DNA from 3 places in the Kitasatospora sp. NPDC048715 genome. Region 2 is predicted to be linked to each of the others. Evidence: riboswitches for the same ligand, from Rfam matches in the RefSeq annotation. Region 2 holds a riboswitch; each other region holds the start of a gene.
The links. Region 2 has a riboswitch for cyclic di-AMP ahead of ACGFSC_RS39780 (transglycosylase family protein). Riboswitches for the same ligand answer to the same signal wherever they lie in the genome.

Region 1 (7,680 bases), on a different contig from region 2:
CCGGCGATCTGCCAGGGCGACTGGACGTCGTACACGTGCCGGATGCCGTGGCTGTCGTGGAAGTCGAACAACCGGTACCCCTTCCAGGAGGTGTACGTCGGGAAGACCCAGTGGTACACGGGGTAGAGCGCCAGCGCCCAGCCGAGCACCAGGAACACCAGCGTCACCACGAAGCTGAGCACCGCCCAGGGGAACATCACCACCTGGTACAGCACGGCCTTCCAGCCGGCCCCGTCCGCGAGCCGCGCGGTGACCGCGCCCCAGCTGCCCTGGCGGACCCGGCGCACCGGCGCCGGGCCGGGGACGTCCAGGGCCAGCATGCCGCGCACCCGGGCCCGCTCCAGCCGGCCGAAACCGCGGGCGACGCTGGTCAGGGCGCCCAGCACGGGCAGACCGATGACGGTGACGAAGGTACCGACGCCGAGGCAGAACAGGGTGATCGAGACGACGAAGCCGACGATCGCCACCGGCAGGCCGCTGAGCGCGTAACCGACCTCGCGGTAGTAGTACGCGGAGAACGGCGCCCGCCACACGGCCGGCCGCCGCTCGGTCCGGCGGACCCGGGCCGGGCGCGGGTCGTCACCGTGACCGCCCAGGACGTCCCACTCCCGGTCCTCCATGCTGCGGCTGCTGCTCATGCTCCCGGCCCCCGGCCCCTCGTACTGTCGGTCGTTCGTCCCGCTGACAGGCTCCAGTCTGGTGGACGCGCCGGCCGGCCGGGATCCGGAGGCCTGGCGGATCCGGGGTGGGGTTAACCCCCCTCCACCGGGTGGCCGCTGGAGGGGGGCGAGCCGGTGGGAGCGAGCGGTGGTCCGTGGCCCGGGCGGTCAGCCGGTCGTCCGCCCCCGCGTGCCCGCCCCCGGCCACTCGTCGGCGAGCAGCGCATAGAGGTACGAGTCGGACCAGACGCCGTCCTTGAACGCGTCGTGCCGCAGCCGGCCCTCCAGCCGGAAGCCCAGCCCGGTGAGCACCTTCACGGAGGCGGCGTTGTCCACGGCGACCCGGGCGGCCAGCCGGTGCAGGTCCAGGGCGCCGAAGGCGAAGTCGCAGAGCAGGCCGACGGTCTCGCCCGCGTAGCCGCGGCCCCAGGACCCGCGGGCCAGCACGCACCCGAGCTGAGCGGCGCGGTGCCCGTCCAGGGTGAGCGAGGCCTGCCCGATCGGCGTCGCGTCCGCCGGCTCCTCGGCGTCGGCGAGCCTGGTGACGGCGAGCCGGTAGGTGTCCCGCTCCTCGGCCATCGCCTCCTCCAGGTAGAGCTCGATCTGGTCGGCGCAGTCCTCCCGGCCGCTCGGCCCGAAGGGCAGGTGGCGGGTGACCTCCGGGTCGCCGAACAGCGCGTGCAGCGCGTCCACGTCGCCCTCGGTGAGGTGGTACTCGCGGACGGCCAGTCGCGGGCCGGTGAGTCGTACGGGGACCATGGCTGCCGACCCTATCCCCGCCCGGCGGCTACCGTTCGGACTATGAACGACGAAGACCTGCGGCTCGCCCCCCGCACCAAGGCCGCCGACCTGCTCGCCTGGGCGGCCGGGCAGGACCGCGCGCCGGTGGCCGAGGCGCCGCTGCGCGCGGTGCTGGCGCTGCTGGAGCTGGGCGACGGCAGGATGCACGACGGCTGGCCGGAACTGACCTCCGACGCGGTGGAGCACCTGCTGTACGAGCGGCTCCACCTGTACGTCCAACCCGCACCCGAGGAGGACCCGCTCGCCTACGGCGACGCCGTCCGGCTGCTGATCGACCACCAGCGGGCGGCCCGGCGGCTGAACGCCAAGCGCCAGGAGCGGCTGCACGAGGAGGCCGAGTGGCAGGGCGAGGTCGCGGCCGGGCTGCTGCGCCGCGCCGACCTGGTGACCTGGCCCCGGCTGTACGCGGTGCTGCTGCACGCGTACGGGGTGGACGTCACGGACGGGGCGGCGGTGCGGGACTGGCTGGCCGGCTTCGCGGAGCTCGCGGAGGAGGACCGGCTGGCCGCGTACGAGGCGCTGGTGCCGGCCGGCTGGCTGGACGAGCCGGACGAACAGGGCTGGGGCCCGGGCCGGGTGCTGTCGGTCGGCATGGCCACCGACGGCGCCCGGCGGCTGCTGGAGCAGGGCCTGATGCGGCGCAGCTACCGCAACCTGGCCGAGCTGACCGCGCAGGGGCGGCCGATGCCGGACGAACTGGCCGGGGACTTCGGGCAGTTCGAGGAGGCGGCGGTCGACGCGGCGCTCGACCTGTTCGGCGGGTGGACGGTGCCGGGACTGCCCCGGCTGCTGGTGACGGAGTTCCCGGAGCTGGCGCCGGAGCCGGGCCAGGAGGAGATCGAGGCGTACCTGGCGCAGCTGCCCGCCGAGGAGTGAGACCTCGCACGAAGGCCCCGGCCCGGAGCGGCTGCTCCGGGCCGGGGCCTTCTCGCGTGCGCGTCGGGTTCTCTCGCGCGGGTGCGCGGGCCTCTCGCGGGTGCGTCGGGTTTCTCGCGGGTGCGTCGGGTTTCTCGCGCGGGTCAGGGGTTGAGGCCGCGCTGCTGGAGCCAGGGCTCCGGGTCGACCGGGGCGCCGCCGCCGGGGCGGACCTCCATGTGCAGGTGCGGCCCGGTGACGTTGCCGGTCGCGCCGACCTTGCCGATCTGCTGGCCGGGGGCGACCTTGCCGGAGCCCTTGGTGATCGAGGAGAGGTGGCAGTACCAGATCTCGGTGCCGTCGGGCAGGGTCTCGACGATCCGGTAGCCGTACGAGCCGGCCCAGCCGGCCGAGGTGATGGTGCCCTGGCCGAGCGCGTAGACCGGGGTGCCGGTGTCGGCGGCGAAGTCCAGGCCGGTGTGCAGGTTGGCCCAGTAGCGGGCGCTCTGGCCGTAGTGGGCGGAGAGCCGGTAGTCCTTCACCGGGAGGGTGAGGGCGGCGGCCTTGACCCGCTCGGCCTCCTCGGCGGCGCGCTTGGCCTCGGCCTCCTTGGCGACGGCCTTGGCCTCCGCCTCCTGCGCGGCCTGGAGCCGGGCGGTCTCCTCGGCGGCGGTGCGCTGGCTGTCGGCCTGGTGCTGGATGCGGGCGGCGAGCGCGAGGCCGGGGTCGGCGGAGAGGGCGACCGGGGTCTCGTCCGGGGCCTCGACGGCGGGGGCGGCGGCCGGGGTCGCCGAGGCGAAGCCGGTGGCGCCCAGGGTGGCGGCGACGGCGGTGACGCCGAGCAGTGGGGAGGCTCCGCGGGTCTGACGCGGCATCCGGTGGCGGTTGGTCTCGACCTCCGCGGGGAAGTCCTCCGGGCCGAAGGCCTCGGGGCCGTCCGTGCCGGGGTGGTCGAGGAGCTGGGTACCGGCTGCGAAGCCGGCCGGGTGTGCCGGGGTGTGCGTCGACGCCACGGAGGCGCGCTCCTTTCCTTCCTTCGCGCCTACCGGGTTAGCTGACGGGTTCGGAGCAGGAAGGTCTCCTACGGCTGGGCCGGAGCCCCGCCGATTCACCCCAAGGAACATGGTTCCCCGGCTCCCTGACCTGCCCGGAGGCGGGTCGGCGGGATTAGGCGACGGCGCACGGTGCCGTCTGGGTACGGCGTTGACAACCGCGCTGCGTTATCAAACGTTAATCCTAGGAGGCTCTGATTCCAAGCCATCCGTTCGGAGCAGCCTAGGGCAAAGTGATCGGACGTCAACGAACGACACCGGCGAACACCCCCCTCGCGCACGGCCCCATCTGAGTACTCCTACTCATGTGCGCCCCGGCCGGGCGGCCACATCCTGGCGCCATGAGCACATCGATGCAGACCCGCACCACGGCCGCGTACCACATCCAGGCCGTCCTCTCCTTCGCCCTGTCGGGCGTCGCCCTCGCCGTCGGGATCGCCTACCTGCCGGTCGGCGGGTGGACCAGGGCCTTCCTCGGGATCGGCCTCCTCTACACCGTCACCTCGGCGTTCACCCTGGCGAAGGTGATCCGGGACCGGCAGGAGTCCAACGAGATGGTCACCCGGGTGGACCAGGCCAGGCTGGAGAAGCTGCTCAGCGAGCACGACCCGTTCAAGGTGGAGGGAGTCTGATCGCCCCTTCCTCTCTCCACCCGCTCCTCCCGCTCCACCCCTCACCCGGCCGTTCGCTTGACAGCTAAGGCTATTAGCCTTAGCTTTATGGCTATCGGCCCGCACGCCGATGTCCCGCACCGGCGGCCCGAGGAGGACCCCATGAACGGCACCATCACCCCGAGCACCCAGTACCTGACCGTTCCCGGCGGCCGGATCGCCTTCGACGACACCCGGCGGGGCGACGGCACCCCCGTCGTCCTGCTCCCGGGCATGCTCGACAGCCGGGCCGCCTACCGGCACCTGCGCCCGCTGCTCGTCGCCGCCGGCCACCGCGTCGTCACCGTGGACCTGCGGGGCTTCGGCGAGTCCTCCGTCGAGTGGGACGACTACGGCCCGGCCGCGATCGCCGGCGACGTCCTCGCCCTGCTCGACCACCTCGGCATCGAGCGCGCCGTCCTCGCCGGGAACTCCTACACCGGGGCGACCGTCGTCAGGGCCGCCGGGGACGCGCCCGAGCGGGTCGCCGGGATCGTCCTGCTCAACGCCTTCGTCGAGAACCCGCCGCCGGGCGCCCTGATGCGCGGCGTCATGGGCCTGATGGGCGCCGCCCTCGTCCACTGGCCGGCCTCCTGGGGCTTCTACCTGCGCCGGATGGCCTTCCCGGGCGCCAAGCCCGCCGACTTCGACGCGTACGTGGACGGACTGGTCGCCGCGCTGCGCACCCCGGGGCGCAAGACCGCCACCCGCGGGTACGTCCACGGCGACTCGGCGCCGGTCGGCTGGACGGCCGCGGTGCGGTGCCCGGCGCTGGTGGTCATGGGCAGCAAGGACCCCGACTTCCCGAAGCCGGAGCTCGTCGCCGACCGGCAGGCCGCCGCGCTCGGCGCGCGCAAGGTGATGATCGAGGGGTCCGGGCACTACCCGATGGCCGACAACCCGGCGGCCACCGCCTACGCCCTGCTGCCGTTCCTCGCCGAGCTCGGCTGAGCCCCGCCCGGCCCCGCCGCCCGTTCCTGCCCGACCCCGCCCGATCCACCCGACGTCATCCGTACGGAGAGCCCGAACCCATGCCCCGCGTAGGACTGACCCCCGACCAGGTCGTCGACCACGCCCTCGCCCTCATCGACGAGCAGGGCGCCGAGGCCCTCACGCTGGCCTCCGTCGCCGCCCGGGCCGGGGTCGCCACCCCCTCGCTGTACAAGCACGTCAGCGGCGGCCTCGCCGAACTGCGGCTGCTGATCGCCGTACGGGTCACCGGGGACCTGGCCGACCGGCTGGCCGAGGCGGCCGTCGGGCGCAGCGGGGACGACGCCGTCGCCGCCGTGCTGCGTGCCTACCACGCGTACGCCACCGCGCACCCGCACCGCTACAACGCCCTCCCCCAGGCCCCGCAGCCCGACGACGACCTGGCCCGCGCGGGCGCCCGGCTCGTCGGCGTGATCATCGCCGTCCTGCGGGAGTACGGCCTCGAAGGTTCCGAGGCGATCCACGCCGCCCGCACCGTCCGCTCCCTCGCCCACGGCTTCGCCTCCCTCACCACCGCCGGCGGCTTCCGGCTGGCCGAGGACCTCGCCACCACCCACGACCGCCTCATCGCCACCCTCACCACCGGCCTCCGCGCCTGGCCCGCGTAGGAGGCCGGCACGGACGGCCACCTCTCCGGTGCCGGTGCCGGTGCCGGTGCGACGGCCCGGTCCCCGTTCACCTCTTGAGGAACCATTCACCGCTTGGGGAAATGGGGTATTAAGGGTCAGTGCCCCTGGAGCCCGCCGACAGTCCGACCGCGCGCAGTGCGATGCGCTGCGTGCGCCTGCTGCTCGGCTGCACCAGCGCCGCCGAGCTGCTCGGCACCGTACTGGCCGAGGGCCCGAGCTGGATCACCGGCGAGGGGTCCGCGCTGTACCTGCTGGACTCCGCCGGGATGCTCCGGCTGACCGCCTCGCACGGGCTGCCGGACTGGGCGCACGAGCGCTACGGCGTGGTCGATCCGGCCGGGGAGCTGCCCGCCGCGATGGCCCTGCGGCTGCGGCGCCCGTACCTGCTCAGCCCCGAGCACACCAGCGTCGACTACCCGAACGCGAACGCCGGACTGGGCACCGGGATGGTCGCCGTGATCGCCCTGCCGATGGTCGTGGACGAGCGGCCGATCGGAGTGCTCGCCCTCGCGCTGGCCCACCGGGGCACCGTCCCGCGCCGCGACCTGGACGTCCTGGAGACCGTCGCCGAGGCCTGCGCCCACCGGCTCTCGCACCTGCTGGACCATGCCGACGCCCATCTGCCGCACGGCACCCGCGCACCCTACGGCGTCCGGTTGCCCGAGGGTCCGCGGGCGGCGGACGGCCGCCCGGCCGGGCCGGCCCACCCGCTGCTGTCGCTGGCGGTGCGGGCCGCCGGGCACGGCGCCTTCGAGCGCGACCTGGTCACCGGCGAGAGCTACTGGGACGCCGAGGCGTTCCGGGTGGCCGGCCGCCCGGCCGCCCCGGACGGCGCCGCCCCCGAGCTGGACCGGCTGGTCCACCCGGAGGACCTGCCGGACGTGCAGGCCGCGCTCGCCGAGGCGCTGGCCACCGGCGGCCGCTACCGGATCGGCTACCGGGTGCTGCGGCCCGGCGGCCGGCCCGCCCGGGTCGAGGAGTCCGGCGAGGTGATGCTGGACGTGCACGGGCGGCCGGTGCGGATCGCCGGGCTGCTGGCCGAGGCCGGGCACCGGGAGCAGCCGCCGGCCGAGGAGCGGAACTCCCCGGACGCCGCCCGGACGGCGCTGCTGCTGACGCTCACCCGGGCGCTGTCCCGGGCGGTGACCGTCCGGGACGTCACCACGGCCGTCACCGACGTCGCCCGTCCGGCGCTCGGCGCCGCCGGCATCGTCCTGGACCTGGTGGACGCGGGCCGGCTGCTGCCCGTCTCGCACACCGTGTACGGGGGCCCGCGCCGCACCGAACTCACCCGTCTGGCGGATCTGTCCGAGGGCGTGATGCAGCGGTCGCTGGCCCGTTCCGCCCCGCTGTTCAGCGAGCCCTCGGCGGCCCGTTCCCGGCGCGATCCGCTCGCCCCGGCCGCCTGGGCGGTGCTGCCGCTGGTCGCCTCCGGGCAGCAGGTGGGCTCCTGCCTGATCACCTTCGCCGCCGAGCGGGTGTTCAGCCGCGAGGACCGGACCCTGTACTCGGCCTTCGCCGGCATCCTGGCGCAGTCCCTGGAGCGGGCCCGGCTGTACGACACCCACCACCACCGGGCCTCCGAGCTGCAGCGGGCGATGCTCCCGCGCACCCTGCCCCGGCTGTCCGGGATCGCCAGTGCCGCCCGCTACCTGCCGAGCACCGAGGGCATGCAGATCGGCGGCGACTGGTACGACCTGCTGCGGCTGCCGGAGGGCCGGATCGGGCTGGTGATCGGCGACGTCCAGGGCCACAACGCCGAGGCCACCGCGGTGATGGGCCAACTGCGCAGCGGGCTGCGGGCGTACGCGACGGACGGGCACGACCCGGCCGCCACCCTGACCCGCACCAGCCGGCTGCTGGCCGAGCTGGACACCGAGCTGTTCGCGACCTGCCTCTACCTGACCCTGGATCCGGCCGACGGCGCGCTGACCGCCGCCCGGGCCGGGCACCCGGCGCCGGTGCGGATCACCGCCGACGCCGCGGCCGTCGAGCTGGAGCTGCCGGGCGGGCCGCCGCTGGGGGTGGACCCGGAGCAGCCGTA
Region 2 (7,680 bases):
TGTCCCAGCGGATCCGCAGGCGTCGGAAGCCGTGGTTCCGGGCATTGGTCCGCTCGGCGACCCGGCGCACGGCTCCGGGGCCGGAGCCGTGCGGCACGCCCCGGCGGGCGATCACTGGCTTGATGCCGCGCTTCCGCAGCAGGCGGCGGTACTTGTCGAAGTCGTGGCCGCGGTCGGCGAACAGTTGCCGGGGCCGGTGGCGCGGGCGGCCGGTCCAGCTCGCCGGGCGGTGCAGCTCGGTCAGCAGCACCTGGTGGAGGCGGTCCCACGCCCCCGCCTCGTGCCAGTCGCGCAGTCTGCGCCAGCAGGTCATGCCCGAGCCGAAGCCGAGCTCCTGCGGCAGCCACTCCCACTGGATGCCCGGGTGCAGCACGAACAGACATGGGCACCACGCCGTTCTGTTAGCTCCTCGTGGCGCGGATGGGGCCGCGGTGCCGGGCCCGTGCCTCGGCCCCGGCCGCCGCCGGCCGGGCCACTGCGCGGCACTGGTCCCAGGCACCCGGTGCCGGTGCCGCCGTGCCGGCCGGGGCGTGCCGCCCTGCCCGTCCTCGGAGAATCCCCAGTGGCTCCTGCCCTCTTGGAGCCCCGGACATCCCGGGGCGGGCGTGTTCTCCACCGGCCCACATCCGGTGCCCCTATGCGTGTTGGCATCCCGGATCAGGAAGTCGGCCGGGCCGACTTCCAGCGCTCATGCGGGCGGGCGGGGTCCCGCCCCGGGAACGGAGCCCGGGGGCGGGGAACGGGCGGGTGGGGTGGGGGTGCGGGGGTAGGTTCGGGGGGTGACGACGAATGCTGTGCCGACGAAGACTCCGGGCGCGAAGTTGATCCTGCTGACCACCACCCACCGGGTGGCTCCCGGCCTGCTGGCGTGGCCGGCGTGGGAGGCGTTGCGGTCGGCGGGGCGGGTGCTGGTGGGGGATGAGCGGCATCCGCAGGTGCCGGCGGTGCGGCAGGCCGGGGTGGTGGTGGAGGTCGTGCCGGCCGGGTCGGTGCCCGCGTTGGCGCGGCTGCTGACCGGGCAGCCCGCCGGGGCCGGGCCGACGGTGTGGCTGGGCAGTCCGGACGGGGATCCGGGGCTGACCGACGCGCTGGCGAGGCTGGCGGTGGAGCACGCCGGCGAGGTGCCGGAGATCGAGGTGCTGCCCGGCTCGTACGACCTGCCGGGGTCGCGGCTGCTGGACCTGGTGACGGTGATGGACCGGCTGCGCTCCCCGGGCGGCTGCCCCTGGGACGCCGAGCAGACGCACGAGAGCCTGGTGAAGTACCTGGTCGAGGAGGCGTACGAGCTGGTCGAGGCGATCGAGGAGGGGGACCGGGAGGCGCTGCGCGAGGAGTTGGGCGACGTCCTGCTGCAGGTGTTCTTCCACTCCCGGATCGCCGAGGAGCACCCGACCGAGCCGTTCACCGTCGACGACGTGGCCGGGGACATCGTCGAGAAGCTGATGTACCGGCACCCGCACGTGTTCGGGGACGTCGAGGCCGGCGGCGCCGCCGAGGTGGAGGCGAACTGGGAGCAGCTGAAGGCGGCCGAGAAGGCGGACCGCGAGTCGGTGCTGGACGGCGTGCCGGCCGGGCTGCCCGCGCTGGCGTACGCGGCGAAGCTGGTGTCCCGGGTGCGCCGGGCGGGCTTCACGGGGGTGCCGGACGAGTCGTACGAGCTGCCGGTCGAGCTGACCGCCGACTCGGCGGGCAGGCTGCTGCTCGCGGTGGCGCAGCGGGCGCACGACGCCGGGGTGGACGTGGACGCGGCGCTGCGGTCGGCCGCGCGCGGTTACCGGGACGCGGTGCGCGCGGCCGAAGGCCTCAAGCCGACCGGGGAGCCCGACGGGAAGTAGGCGCTCAGGCCGCCGTGGCGGTGTGCTCCTGGCACCGCTGCGGCGGGACGAGTTCGCCGATGGCCTCGCCGACGAGGACGACGAGTTCGGCGAGCCGTTCCAGGTCGAGGTGGTCGGGCAGCTCGGCCAGCGAGATGATCCGCTCGCCGTCCGGGCCGGCCACGGCGAACACGTCGATCGGTCCGAGGTGCTTCTCGGCGGTGTCGACGAGGGCGGCGACGTCGCTGGGGCGGCGGATGTCGCCGCAGACGCCGACGACGGGGCAGCCCGGCCGGTCGAGTTCGGCGGCGAGGTCCTCGGCGATGCCGGCGTACTGGTCGGCGATGAGCATTCCGGAGGCGCCGGCGGCGGCGAACCGGCGGGCGAGTCCCGCGCCCGAACCGCCGTCGAGGACCGCGATGACGACGACTGACCCGCTGACCCGCATGGCCTGCTCCTCCCTGTGGACGACACCGCACCGGCGCCCACGCGTACTGCGGAGGATCGTAGGCACGTCCTGACCCTCCGCAACAGGGATTACCCCGCAGGTGACCAGGCTCACGCCCGCACCGCGGCCAAGAGTCGGCCAAGAGCTGTCCATTGACCGTCCGCGGACAGTCAACGGGCCGTCCATGAACCGTCCATGGGCCGTCCACGGAACATCGGCAGGACGGCCGCGGACCGTCGGCGGGAGGAGCGGCGGCCCGCCGGAGCGGGGCGTGCCCGTCGCACCGGATACGGTCGGTCCATGCCAGCTCAGCCCGACTCCGCCCGGCCCGCCGCCACGCCGTCCGACGCCACCGCCCCGCAGCTGTTCACCTGGGAGTTCGCCTCCGACCCGTACCCCGCCTACGCCTGGCTGCGCGAGCACGCCCCGGTGCACCGCACCACGCTGCCGAGCGGGGTGGAGGCCTGGCTGGTGACCCGGTACGCGGACGCCCGGCAGGCGCTCGCGGACAGCCGGCTGTCGAAGAACCCGGCGCACCACAGCGAGCAGGCGCACCGCACCGGCCGGGTGGGCATCCCGGGGGAGCGGCAGGCGGACCTGATGACCCACCTGCTGAACATCGACCCGCCGGACCACACCCGGCTGCGCCGGCTGGTGTCGAAGGCGTTCACCCCGCGCCGGGTGGCGGAGTTCGAGCCGCGGGTGCAGCAGCTCACCGACCGGCTGATCGACGGCTTCGCGCAGCGCGGTTCGGCGGACCTGATCCACGAGTTCGCCTTCCCGCTCCCCATCTACGCGATCTGCGACCTGCTGGGCGTGCCGGCCGAGGACCAGGACGACTTCCGGGACTGGGCCGGGATGATGGTGCGCCACACGAAGCCGGGCCACGGCGGCGGGCAGCGCGGCGGCGTGGGGCGGGCGGTGAAGCGGATGCGGGCGTACCTGCTGGAGCTGATCCACCGCAAGCGAGCGGACCTCGGGGACGACCTGATCTCGGGCCTGATCCGGGCCAGTGACCACGGTGAGCACCTGACCGAGAACGAGGCCGCGGCGATGGCCTTCATCCTCCTGTTCGCGGGTTTCGAGACCACCGTGAACCTGATCGGCAACGGCACGTACGCCCTGCTGCGCAATCCGGAGCAGCGCCGGTTGCTGCAGGAGTCGGTGGCCCGCGGGGAGAGCGCGCTGCTGGAGACCGGGATCGAGGAACTCCTGCGATACGACGGGCCGGTGGAGATGGCGACCTGGCGGTTCGCGACCCGTCCGCTGACCATCGGCGGGGTGGACATCCCGGTCGGCGACCCGGTGCTGGTGGTGCTCGCCGCGGCGGACCGCGACCCGGCCCGGTTCGCGGCCGAGAACACCCTGGACCTGGCCCGGACGGACAACCCCCACCTGGGCTTCGGGCACGGCATCCACTACTGCATCGGCGCTCCGCTCGCCCGCTTGGAGGGTCGTGCCGCGCTGACCACGCTGCTTTCCCGGCTGCCCGATCTCCGGCTCGCGGAAAACGCGGACGACCTGCGGTGGCGCGGTGGTCTGATCATGCGTGGGCTGCGCGAACTCCCGGTGGAATTCAGTCCGGAGAGCCGTTCCCCGCACGCCTCTCCGCAGACCCCTCCGCACGCTCCTTCGCAGGCCTCTCCGCAGGCCTCTCCGCACGCTCCCGCCACGCCTCCGACGTGCTGAGATCGCCCTGACGGGACGTCGCGAACCACCTGCCGGCGGGGGTGTGAACACCCATCAATCCGGACATAACACCGCCGTTGGTAGGCGATCGAACACGCGCCGTAATTATTGTGTGATATCGACGATATGAGCTTGTGATTGGTCTGATGATCTGTCTACTCTCCCTGGAGTTCGCAGCTGCGGACCTCGTACGCGGAACGCCGAGTCCTGCCCGCCGCGTCACGGGAAACCGACCAGAACCCTGGGCAGGGGCGGGGGAACCAGGTTTGTTGCCGTCTCCCCACGGCTTGGGGTGAAGCCGCCCGAGCGGAATCGTTTCCGCATACGGCGGCCGGGCCACCTCCCGGTCCGAACCCGACAGCTCACCTCGCAGGCGTGCGGAGAGGGACCTCTTCATGCTGTTCGTTGGAACTGGCCGTCACCGTCGTCGCACCCAGGCCGAGAAGGCCATCGCCGTCGCCGGTGTGGCCGGCGTCGGACTCGCGATGCCGCTCCTCACCGCCACCGGTGCCTCCGCCGCCCCCGCCTCCACCTGGGACGCCGTCGCCCAGTGCGAGGCCGGTGGCAACTGGAGCATCAACACCGGCAACGGCTTCTACGGCGGCCTCCAGTTCACCTCCAGCACCTGGAAGGCGTACGGCGGCACCGCCTACGCGCCGCAGGCCAACCAGGCCAGCAAGGCCCAGCAGATCTCGGTCGCCGAGAAGGTGCTGGCCTCGCAGGGCCCGGGTGCCTGGCCGGTCTGCTCCCAGAAGGCCGGTCTGACCAAGGGCGGCGCCCCGGCCGCGGTCGACACCTCCTCGGACGCCAAGCCGCAGTCCGCGCCCAAGCAGCAGACCCCGAAGCCCGCCGCCAAGCCGGCCGAGAAGCCGGTCGCGCAGCAGCCCGCCGCCCAGAAGCAGGCCCCGAAGCAGGCCTCGAAGCCCGCCGCGCAGCCGGTCCAGCAGGCCGCCCCGCAGCAGCAGGCGCAGCCGCAGACCCCGGGCTTCTCCGGCAAGGCCGGCTGGGACGCCGACGCCAAGGTGTACTGGTACCAGAGCAACGGCGCCTGGTACTGGACCAGCCACCAGAGCGTCTACCAGCAGTACGCCGGCCAGGCCGCCGCCCAGCCGCAGTACGCCCCGCAGGCCGCGCAGTCGGCCCCGCAGGCCACCGGCCACGACTACACCGTCCGCGCCGGTGACACCCTGTCGACCATCGCCGCCGCCCAGGGCGTGTCCGGAGGCTGGCACGCGCTGTACGAGCAGAACCACGGCACGGTCGGCGGCGACCCGAACCTGATCATGCCCGGCCAGGTGCTGCACCTCGGCTGAGCCGGCCCGCTCGACGCCTGCCCGCCCGCCGCCGGCCCGCCCGCCGCGCCCGGTGCCGACGCCGCCTCACCCCGCCGTCCGAAGGGGACCGGTCCTACCGGTCCCCTTCGTCCGCATTCGCCCGCTCCGGTGGGACAAGCTGGGACAAGCAGGTGAACTACCGGTGGGTAGTGGGGCCACACGCTGAGACGGGACCGAGGCGGACGTGGCCCCGGGAGCCCGGGCGGTTAGGCTCTGGTCGTAACGACTCCGCAATCGTCCTGCTGACAGCACCACCGTCAGACCGGACCCTGCTTCCGCAAGGAGATGCCTCGTGCCGTCCATCGATGTCGTCGTAGCCCGTGAGATCCTCGACTCCCGCGGCAACCCCACGGTCGAGGTCGAGGTCGGCCTCGACGACGGCAGCACGGGTCGTGCCGCTGTCCCGTCGGGTGCTTCCACCGGTGCCTTCGAGGCGCTGGAGCTGCGTGACGGTGACAAGAACCGCTACTTCGGCAAGGGCGTCGAGAAGGCCGTCCTGGCCGTCATCGAGCAGATCGGCCCGGAGCTGGTCGGCTACGACGCCACCGAGCAGCGCCTGATCGACCAGGCCATGCTGGACCTGGACGCCACCCCGGACAAGTCCTCGCTCGGCGCCAACGCCATCCTGGGCGTCTCGCTGGCCGTCGCGCACGCCGCCTCCGAGGCCAGCGACCTGCCGCTGTTCCGCTACCTGGGCGGCCCGAACGCGCACGTCCTGCCGGTCCCGATGATGAACATCCTCAACGGCGGGTCGCACGCGGACTCCAACGTCGACATCCAGGAGTTCATGATCGCCCCGATCGGCGCGGAGTCCTTCTCCGAGGCCGTCCGCTGGGGCGTCGAGGTCTACCACACGCTCAAGGGCGTGCTGAAGGAGCGCGGCCTGTCCACCGGCCTGGGCGACGAGGGCGGCTTCGCCCCGAACCTGGACTCCAACCGCGAGGCCCTGGACCTCATCGTCGAGGCCATCGAGAAGGCCGGCTACGTGCCCGGCCGTGACGTCGCGCTGGCCCTGGACGTCGCCTCCTCCGAGTTCTACGAGGACGGCGCCTACCAGTTCGAGGGCAAGGACCTCACCGCCGCCGAGCTCATCGAGTACTACGCCGAGCTGGTCGCCGCCTACCCGCTGGTCTCCATCGAGGACCCGCTGGACGAGTCCGACTGGGACGGCTGGAAGGCCATGACCGACAAGCTGGGCGACAAGGTCCAGCTGGTCGGCGACGACCTGTTCGTCACCAACCCGGCCCGCCTGGCCCGCGGCATCGAGACCGGCACCGCCAACGCGCTGCTGGTGAAGGTGAACCAGATCGGCTCGCTGACCGAGACCCTGGACGCCGTCGAGCTGGCCCAGCGCAACGGCTACCGCTGCATGATGTCGCACCGCTCCGGCGAGACCGAGGACGTCACCATCGCCGACCTGGCCGTCGCCACCAACTGCGGCCAGATCAAGACCGGTGCCCCGGCCCGCTCCGAGCGCGTCGCCAAGTACAACCAGCTGCTGCGCATCGAGGAGATCCTCGACGACGCCGCCGAGTACGCCGGCCGCGGCGCCTTCCCGCGCTTCCGCTCCGCGGAGTAGCAGGAACGGCCGCTCCGCGGAGCGACCGGGCCCGGCCGCCGCGCGGAGCGATCCGCACGGCGAGCACGAGGGCCGGGCGCTCCCGGTAGCGCACGCCTGACCGGTGCCCCGCCGTTCACCCCGTAGGGTGGACGGCGGGGCACCGTCGCGACCAGGAGGGGATACGGGAGATGGCTGGCTGGAGGATCCCGGGCTTGGCGGCCCGGCCCCGGTTCACGAGCCGGGCGACCGTCCTCGTCCTGGTGCTCTGTTCGCTGGTGGCGATCCTCGCCTACCCGACGCGGCAGTTCATCTCCCAGCGCGCCGAGATCTCCGCCCAGCGGGCGAAGGCCGACCACGCGCGCCAGCAGGTCGAGCAGCTGCGCCGGGAGAAGGCCCGCTGGCAGGACCCGGAGTACGTGAAGGCGCAGGCCCGCGCCCGGCTGCACTACGCGGTGCCGGGGGAGACCCCGTACATCGCGGTGGATCCGGCCGGCCGGGCCTCCGCCCAGCCCTCCTCGTCCGCGGCGGGTGCGGCCTCCTCCGGCACCGCGGCCTCCGGAAGCGCCGCCGACCGGACGAAGGCCGCCAAGCCCTGGTACGCCGGCATCTGGGACTCGGTGGACGCCGCCGACACCGCGGCGGCGGCCCCCGCCACCCCCCTTCCCCTCCCACCGTCCCCCGTTGGAGACACCTCCCCCCATGACCACTGAGAACCACCCCTCCGTCTCCGACGCCGACGTCGCGGCCATCGCCGCCCAGCTCGGCCGGGTGCCGCGCGGCCTGCGCGGCGTGGCGCACCGCTGCCCCTGCGGCAACCCGGACGTCGTGGAGACG
Region 3 (7,680 bases), on a different contig from region 2:
CCTTCTTCTACCTGGTGCAGCGCCACCTGGTCACCGGCCTGACCGCCGGTGCCTCCAAGTCGTAACGGGCCGCCACGTCGTCGCGCGCCACCACGTCGTCACAGGACCGCACGCCGTCGCAAGACCGCACGCCGTCACAGGACCGCAGCTCGTCGCGCGCCTCCACGTCCCAGCGCCTTCCGCTCCTCTAGTCCCCAAGGGATACCGTCCATGACCCAGAACCTGGCCGACACCTCCCGGCCTGCCGCCGACACCGCTCACGAGGCGAACGTCAGCGCGTCCAGAGGCTGGTGGCGGGACGCGGTCATCTACCAGGTGTACCCGCGCAGCTTCGCCGACTCCAACGGCGACGGCATGGGTGACCTGCCCGGAATCCGCAGCCGCCTGCCCTACCTGCGCGACCTCGGCGTGGACGCGGTCTGGCTCTCGCCGTTCTACGCCTCGCCGCAGGCGGACGCCGGCTACGACGTGGCCGACTACCGCGCGGTGGACCCGATGTTCGGCACCCTGCTGGACGCCGACGCCCTGATCCGGGACGCCCACGACCTGGGTCTGCGGATCATCGTCGACCTCGTCCCCAACCACTCCTCGGACCAGCACGAGTGGTTCCAGCGCGCCCTGCGCGAGGGCCCCGGCTCCCCGCTGCGCGAGCGCTACCACTTCCGCCCCGGCAAGGGCGAGCAGGGCGAACTGCCGCCCAACGACTGGGAGTCCATCTTCGGCGGCCCGGCCTGGACCCGCAGCGAGAACCCGGACGGCACCCCCGGCGACTGGTACCTGCACCTGTTCGCCCCGGAGCAGCCCGACTTCAACTGGGAGAACCCGGCCGTCGCCGACGAGTTCCGCTCGATCCTGCGGTTCTGGCTCGACATGGGCGTGGACGGCTTCCGCATCGACGTCGCCCACGGCCTGGTCAAGGCCCCCGGCCTGCCCGACCTCGGCGGCGCCGACCAGCTCAAGCTGCTCGGCAACGACGTCATGCCGTTCTTCGACCAGGACGGCGTGCACGAGATCTACCGCAGCTGGCGCAAGATCCTCGACGAGTACCCGGGGCAGCGGATCGGCGTCGCCGAGGCGTGGACCCCGACCGTCCAGCGCACCGCCAACTACGTCCGCCCCGACGAGCTGCACCAGGCCTTCAACTTCCAGTACCTGGGCACTGGTTGGGACGCCACCGCGCTGCGCGAGGTGATCGACCTCTCGCTCGACTCGATGCGCCCGGTCGACGCCCCCACCACCTGGGTGCTCTCCAACCACGACGTCACCCGGCACGCCACCCGGTTCGCCAACGAGCCCGGCCTCGGCACCCAGATCCGCACCCCCGGCGACCGCGAGCTCGGCCTGCGCCGCGCCCGCGCCGCCACCCTGCTGATGCTCGCGCTGCCCGGCTCGGCCTACGTCTACCAGGGCGAGGAGCTCGGCCTGCCGGACGTCACCGACCTGCCCGACGAGGTCCGCCAGGACCCGTCCTTCTTCCGTCAGGCCGGCCAGGACGGCTACCGCGACGGCTGCCGCGTCCCGATCCCGTGGTCCGGCACCGAGGCCCCGTACGGCTTCGGGCCGGTGGCCGGCGGGCCGTCCTGGCTGCCCCAGCCGGCCGAGTGGGCCGGGCTGAGCGTCGAGGCGCAGACCGGCGACCCGACCTCCACCCTGGAGCTCTACCGCAGCGCGCTGGCCGTCCGCCGGGCGCAGCCCGACCTCGGCGCCGGCACCGGAGTCGAGTGGCTGGAGAGCCCCGAGGGCACCCTGGCGTTCCGTCGCGGCGCCTTCGTCTGCACCGTGAACACCACCGGCGAACCGGTGCGGATCGCCGCCCCGGGCACGCTGCTGCTGGGCTCGGCCGACCTCGTGGTGGACGGCGGCGAGACGGTGCTCGCTCCGGACAGCACCGGCTGGTGGGCGGTCTGACGTGGTTGGAATAGGCTCTGGGACCGTGACTACGGCGCGACTCTCAGACATCGCGGCGCAGGCGGGGGTCAGCGAAGCCACCGTCTCCCGCGTGCTCAACGGCAAGGCGAACGTTTCCGCCGCCACCCGGCAGACCGTGCTGGCGGCGCTCGACGTGCTCGGGTACGAGCGGCCGACCCGTCTTCGCCAGCGCAGCGCCGGGCTGATCGGTCTGATCACGCCCGAGCTGAGCAACCCGATCTTCCCCGCGCTGGCCCAGGTGATCGAGCAGGTGCTCAGCCGGCACGGCTACACGCCGGTGCTGTGCACCCAGACTCCGGGCGGGTCCACCGAGGACGAACTGGTGGAGATGCTGGTGGACCGGGGCGTGGCGGGCATCGTCTTCGTCTCCGGGCTGCACGCCGACACCACCGCCGACCACGACCGCTACGCCCGGCTGGCCGGGCGCGGGGTGCCGTTCGTGCTGATCAACGGCTACAGCGAGAAGATCGACGCGCCGTTCATCTCGCCGGACGACCGGGCCGCGATGTGGATGGCCGTCCAGCACCTGGCCGAACTCGGGCACGAGCGGATCGGGCTGGCCGTCGGTCAGCGCCGGTACGTGCCGGTGCTGCGCAAGATCGAGGGCTTCACGGCCGCGCTGCGCGAGGTGCTCGGACTCTCCCGGGAGGAGGCCGACGACCTCGTCCACCACACGCTGTTCAGCGTGGAGGGCGGGCACGCGGCGGCCGGCGCGCTGCTCGACAAGGGCTGCACGGCGATCGTCTGCGGGAGCGACATGATGGCGCTCGGGGCGATCCGGGCGGTGCGGCAGCGCGGGCTGTCGGTGCCGCAGGACGTGTCGGTGGTCGGCTTCGACGACTCGCCGCTGATCGCCTTCACCGAGCCGCCGTTGACCACGATCCGCCAGCCGGTCGAGGCGATGGCCACGGCGGCGGTCGACGCGCTGCTGGAGGAGGTCGGCGGAAACGCGGCCCAGCGCGGCGAGTTCATGTTCCAGCCGGAGCTGGTGATGCGCGGGTCCACCGGGGCCTGCGCGCGCTGAACCCCGGCCGTCACGGCCGACGGAAGGGCCCCGGAGGGCGGTTGCTCCCCGGGGCCCTTCGGCGTGCGTGCGTGCGGTCGGCCGCCCGGGCCGTCGGGCGGTCAGCCCTCCTGGGCGGTGGGGCGGTCGACGGTCGGTCGGTGCCCGTCGGCCGCCTCGCCGGTACGGGTCTCGGTACGGCGGCCGCGGGCCAGGTAGTCGCGCAGGACCAGTTCGACGGCGTCCTGCGGGTTCTTGGTGCCGGAGAGCAACATCGCGTCGATCGCGAGGTTCGCGTCGAGGGTGACGGTGACCTGGGCCATGTGACTCCTCCTCGGGTGCAGAGCAGCAGCATGCCCGTTGGGGCGGGGATTCACCACGGGGATTCGTCGTGGTGATTCAGCAGGGGCTTCGCCATGGGGATTCGCCGTGGGGATTCAGCACGGAGCTTCACCGCGGGGATTTGCCACGAGGTACGGCCGGAGGCATGCCGGAACCCCCGGGGAGGAGCGACCAGACTCTCCCCGGGGGCGTGGGCGGTCAACGTTCGGACGACAGCTGACAGATGATGAAATCTGTTATCTGTTATCTGTCAGCTGTTATCCGTCGTCCGCCGTCCGTCAGCTGTTCGCCGTTCTCAGACCCGGCCGGCGAAGTCCGGGGCCCAGTTGGCGATGCTCTGCTCGCGGACGCCCGAGCTCGGGTTGGCGGCCTCGACGTACTTGCCGTTGCCGACGTAGATCGCGACGTGGTAGACGCCGGAGTCCTTGCCGTTGTTGGACCAGAACAGCAGGTCGCCCGGCTGGAGGCTGTCCAGCGAGACGTGGGTGCTGGCGGCGGCCTGGTCGGCGGCGACGCGCGGGACGGAGACGCCCGCGGCGCGCAGCGCGGCCTGGGTCAGGCCGGAGCAGTCCCAGCCACCGTTGCCGGTGCCGCCGTAGACGTACGCCTGACCGACCTTCGACTCGGCGAAGGAGACCGCGGCGGCCATGCTGCCGGTGGCGGCCGGAGCCTGGGTCTGGGTCTGGGCCGGAGCCTGGGTCTGCGGAGCGGGCTTGGCGGCCGGCTTGGTGGACGGCTTGGCGGCCGGGGTCTGGGCCTGCGCGGTCGGCTGGGCGTTCACGGCACCGCCGTTCGCGGACTGGCCGGACTTCTGCGAGCGGTCGAACCAGGTGAAGTCCGAGCCGGACTTGCCGGTGGCGGACTGGCCGGCCTGGGCCTGGCCGTTGCCGCCGAAGGACAGCTGCTGGCCCGGGTAGATGCTGTCCGGACCCTCGGTCAGGGTGCCGCGGTTGAGCTCGTACAGCCGCTGCCAGCCGCCCTGCACCTTGTGCTGGTCGGCGATCGCGGACAGCCAGTCGCCCTCGACCACGGTGTAGTCGCCGTTCTGGGCCTGCTGCTGGCGCTTCTGGACCCAGTCGCTCCGGTTTCCGGAGGCGGTGGAGTCGGTGCTGGCCTGCGTGCCGTCCTGGGCGGGCGCGGCGGGCGCGGTGGGCGCGGCGGGCTTGGCGGCCGGGGCCTGGGTCTGCGGAGCGGGCTTGGCGGCCGGGGCGGCCGGCTTGGCGCTCTGCGCGGGCTGCGCGGGCTTGGCGGTGGTCGAGCCGGCGGTGGAGCCCGCCGAGGTGTCGACGGCGGCCGCGGCGCCGCCCTTGGTGAGGCCGGCCTGGACCGAGCACACCGGCCAGGCGCCGGGGCCCTGCGAGGCGAGGACCTTCTCGGCGACGGCGATCTGCTGGTCCTTGGTGGCCAGGTCGGCGCGCGCCGCGAAGGCGGTGCCGCCGAAGGCGGACCAGGTGCTGGAGGTGAACTGGAGGCCGCCGTAGAAGCCGTTGCCGGTGTTGATGCTCCAGTTGCCGCCGCTCTCGCACTGGGCGACCTTGTCCCAGGTGGCGACGGTGGCGGCGGAGGCGGTGCCGGAGGCGATGCAGGGGACGGTGAGGCCGACGCCCGCGACGCCGAGGGCGGCGATCACGCGACGGGTGCGGCTGGACAGACGAGTGCCGTTGGTGGGCAGCATGAAGACGCGGTCCTCTCCCACGCCTGCGAGGTGAGCTGTCGGATTCGGGCTGGAGTTGCCCGGCCGCGCTGTGGGCGCGGCTTCACCCCTAGCCCTGGACCGTTCCGGAGATCGGTCCGGGGCGACTTACCTGTGGGTCCCCCGCTCCTGCCGTGGTGCGATTTCGCGCTGCCAGGACATCCGACGGCAGGACTCGGCGTCGCGGATGAACCGGGTTCGTGTGGTCACGAACGGGGAGCACGTTAATCAGACTTAAGTTCAAACTGCAAATGGCTGTGATGCGCATCACGGTTTAGTGGGAACTGCCAAAATTGCCGCTCTCCATGATCGTAAATGATCGTTTTCAAGCAACCCTGTTGTGGAAGCCCACAACTGGCAGCACTTCAGAAGTGGTGTGACGGCGCGTCGAATCGCGGGCCGGAGCGCCCCGGCGGATGATGCGGCGGCTGTGATGCGAGCGCCCGCGACCGCGTTTCCTATTTCCTTTCAAAAAGGCCAGAACGGACATTCCACTTCGCCGCCGTCCGACTTCCGCGCGGGACGGCCATGGGCGGGCGGAGCAAAACCGAAGGGCCCGGAACGCATGCCGTTCCGGGCCCTTCGGAGCGCGCGAACCGGCGCGCGACGTCGACTACCGCCCTGCGGGCCCCTGGGAGGCCGCGTGGGCGCCGCGGACGCCCTCCAGGGCCCCCTCGGCCTCGGCGGCGGCCGCCGCCTCCGCCTCGGCCCGTGCCAGGTCCTCCGGGGACGGCGCGGGCAGCGCCGCCAGGTAGGTGGAGGCGATCAGCTGGCCGACCGACGGGTACGAGCCCAGCGGCGCGGCCGACGGGCAGCCGGTCTCCTCGGCGGCGGTGGCGAGCAGCTCGGAGTCCGCCTCCGGGCCGATCACCAGCGGGGCCAGCGCCGGGCGCTGCGAGCCGGTGTCCCTGAGGTGGTTGACGGCCGCGGCCACCGAGCCGGGCACGTCGAGCGCGGCGGCGACGACCGGCACGGCCAGTCGGGCGGCCAGCAGCACGCCGGTGATGCCGGCCGCCGCGGCCGCGTCCTCGCCGCCGACGGTGGTCAGCACCACGCCGTCCGCGGCGGTCGCGATGGCGAACAGCCGGGCGCGGTCGGCCCGGGCCAGCCCGGCCTCGGACAGCCGGACGTGCACGGCCTCGGCCAGCAGCGGGTGCGGGCCCAGCGGGTCGGTGACGGGCGCGCCGTACTCGGCGGCGAGCGCGTGAAGCTCGGTCAGGAAGGTGTGCGGGCCGGGCACCAGCGGCACCAGGACGGGCGTCGGCAGCCCGGCCTCGGCCGCCATGGCCAGCAGCTCGGCCACGGTGCGGTCCTCGCCGCCCGCGCCCTCGCCGCCGTTGCCGGGCAGGTAGCCGACCGCGGTCCGGACGCCGTTCTGCTCGGTGCGGACGATCGAGAGCAACTCCTCGACGACCGAGCGGGACTCGGGCCCGGCGGTCGCGGGCACGGCGAGCACCAGGGCCGGGGCGCCGGCCGGGATCTCGGGGCGCTCGGGACGACGGTGGCGCCCCCGCGCACGGGAGCCTGGAGTACGGACGGGCAGTGGCGCGCCCGGGATGGCTGCGGTGCTCATGCCGGAGATCGTAGGACATCTGCCCGTCCGGCTTGCAGTCGGCTGCCGAGTGGGTTTCACGCGGTCGCGGTCCGGAGCCCGGTGCGTCTCCGGCGCCGGTCCGGGCACTTTGCCTACAATCCGGACATTCCGCTCCCAATCCCCGCGCGACCGCCGGTGGTTGCCTCGACGCGACCCGAGGGGGCCGGCGTTGCACCTGGGGCGCGTGAGATGTCTCACAGCATGAGGATGGTTTGACGGAGGGTCACGGGGGTGCGACTCCCGGCATTCGAAGATCAACATTCAGCGGGGAGGCGCTCACGGCCGGTTATCGCGCGCCCGACGATTCATCGGCTATGTCCGTTTACGTACCGTCAGGAGAAGGGTCCGTGAAGAGTTCGCGGCTGCGGACAAAAGGCCACGTGCACCTGCAACGTCCCGTGCTGATGCACGTGCACTGCAGCTATCATCGCGTCAAGTGAGGCGTTGTGCCGGACCGGTACGGGGCCGGTCCGTTCGTTTCGACGGTGCCGGGGGCGCCGCGCTGGACGACAACTCCGGAAGCTCTTCGGGAGATTTCTATGCACGACTCGCAGGACACGCACGGCTCGTACGACACCTACAACGGGATGGCCGCCGCCGATCTCCAGGGGGTGGTCTGGCAGAAGAGCCGGCACAGCAACTCCCAGGGCAACTGCGTCGAGTTCGCGGCCCTGCCCGGCGGCGATGTGGCGATGCGCAACTCGCGGTTCCCGGACGGCCCGGCCCTCATCTACACCCGGGCCGAGATCGCCGCCCTGCTGCTGGGGGCCAAGGACGGGGAGTTCGACCACCTGGCGGTCTGACCGACCGCCGTGCTCCATCATCGGGGGGCCGTCGTGGGTGCCGACACCACGACGGCCTTTGTCTTTGTCTCTTCCGGGGGCCTCTTCACCGGCGGTCTCCGCTCCGGAGGCGTCCGCTCCGGGGGCGTCCGCTCCGGAGGTGTCCGCATTGGACCGGAAGTCCTCGGCGGGGCCGGGTGGAAGGGCCCGGGGTGCGGTCCTCCCGGGGCTTCCGTCGACCGGCCGTGCGCCGCCCGGCGCATGGTCCGTCCTGGGCGCGCGGCCCGCTCGGGTCGGGGGATCCGTTCGAGTCGGGGGCCCGGCCGGGGCGCACGGC

Region 1: another riboswitch for cyclic di-AMP. It lies ahead of ACGFSC_RS34640 (M23 family metallopeptidase); the one in region 2 lies ahead of ACGFSC_RS39780 (transglycosylase family protein).
Region 3: another riboswitch for cyclic di-AMP. It lies ahead of ACGFSC_RS22510 (transglycosylase family protein); the one in region 2 lies ahead of ACGFSC_RS39780 (transglycosylase family protein).

What each region holds. Positions count from the first base shown of each region.
Region 1 is NZ_JBICVH010000021.1:210,498-218,177, reverse strand. Features, by position in the region: gene ACGFSC_RS34655 (sensor domain-containing protein) at 1-638, opposite strand, end outside; gene ACGFSC_RS34650 (GNAT family protein) at 828-1,418, opposite strand; gene ACGFSC_RS34645 (hypothetical protein) at 1,461-2,336, shown strand; gene ACGFSC_RS34640 (M23 family metallopeptidase) at 2,480-3,328, opposite strand; cyclic di-AMP (ydaO/yuaA leader) riboswitch at 3,341-3,499, opposite strand; gene ACGFSC_RS34635 (YiaA/YiaB family inner membrane protein) at 3,709-3,999, shown strand; gene ACGFSC_RS34630 (alpha/beta hydrolase) at 4,141-4,968, shown strand; gene ACGFSC_RS34625 (WHG domain-containing protein) at 5,049-5,615, shown strand; gene ACGFSC_RS34620 (SpoIIE family protein phosphatase) at 5,735-7,680, shown strand, end outside.
Region 2 is NZ_JBICVH010000028.1:125,057-132,736, forward strand. Features, by position in the region: partial or broken gene ACGFSC_RS39760 (transposase) at 1-499, opposite strand, end outside; gene ACGFSC_RS39765 (MazG family protein) at 780-1,835, shown strand; gene ACGFSC_RS39770 (SDR family NAD(P)-dependent oxidoreductase) at 1,840-2,262, opposite strand; gene ACGFSC_RS39775 (cytochrome P450) at 2,563-3,951, shown strand; cyclic di-AMP (ydaO/yuaA leader) riboswitch at 4,173-4,341, shown strand; gene ACGFSC_RS39780 (transglycosylase family protein) at 4,347-5,264, shown strand; gene eno (phosphopyruvate hydratase) at 5,578-6,864, shown strand; gene ACGFSC_RS39790 (septum formation initiator family protein) at 7,035-7,556, shown strand; partial or broken gene ACGFSC_RS39795 (DUF501 domain-containing protein) at 7,528-7,680, shown strand, end outside.
Region 3 is NZ_JBICVH010000011.1:309,971-317,650, forward strand. Features, by position in the region: gene ACGFSC_RS22490 (carbohydrate ABC transporter permease) at 1-65, shown strand, start outside; gene ACGFSC_RS22495 (glycoside hydrolase family 13 protein) at 211-1,908, shown strand; gene ACGFSC_RS22500 (LacI family DNA-binding transcriptional regulator) at 1,934-2,953, shown strand; gene ACGFSC_RS22505 (hypothetical protein) at 3,055-3,255, opposite strand; gene ACGFSC_RS22510 (transglycosylase family protein) at 3,570-4,970, opposite strand; cyclic di-AMP (ydaO/yuaA leader) riboswitch at 4,957-5,127, opposite strand; gene ACGFSC_RS22515 (hypothetical protein) at 5,581-6,540, opposite strand; gene ACGFSC_RS22520 (DUF397 domain-containing protein) at 7,101-7,364, shown strand.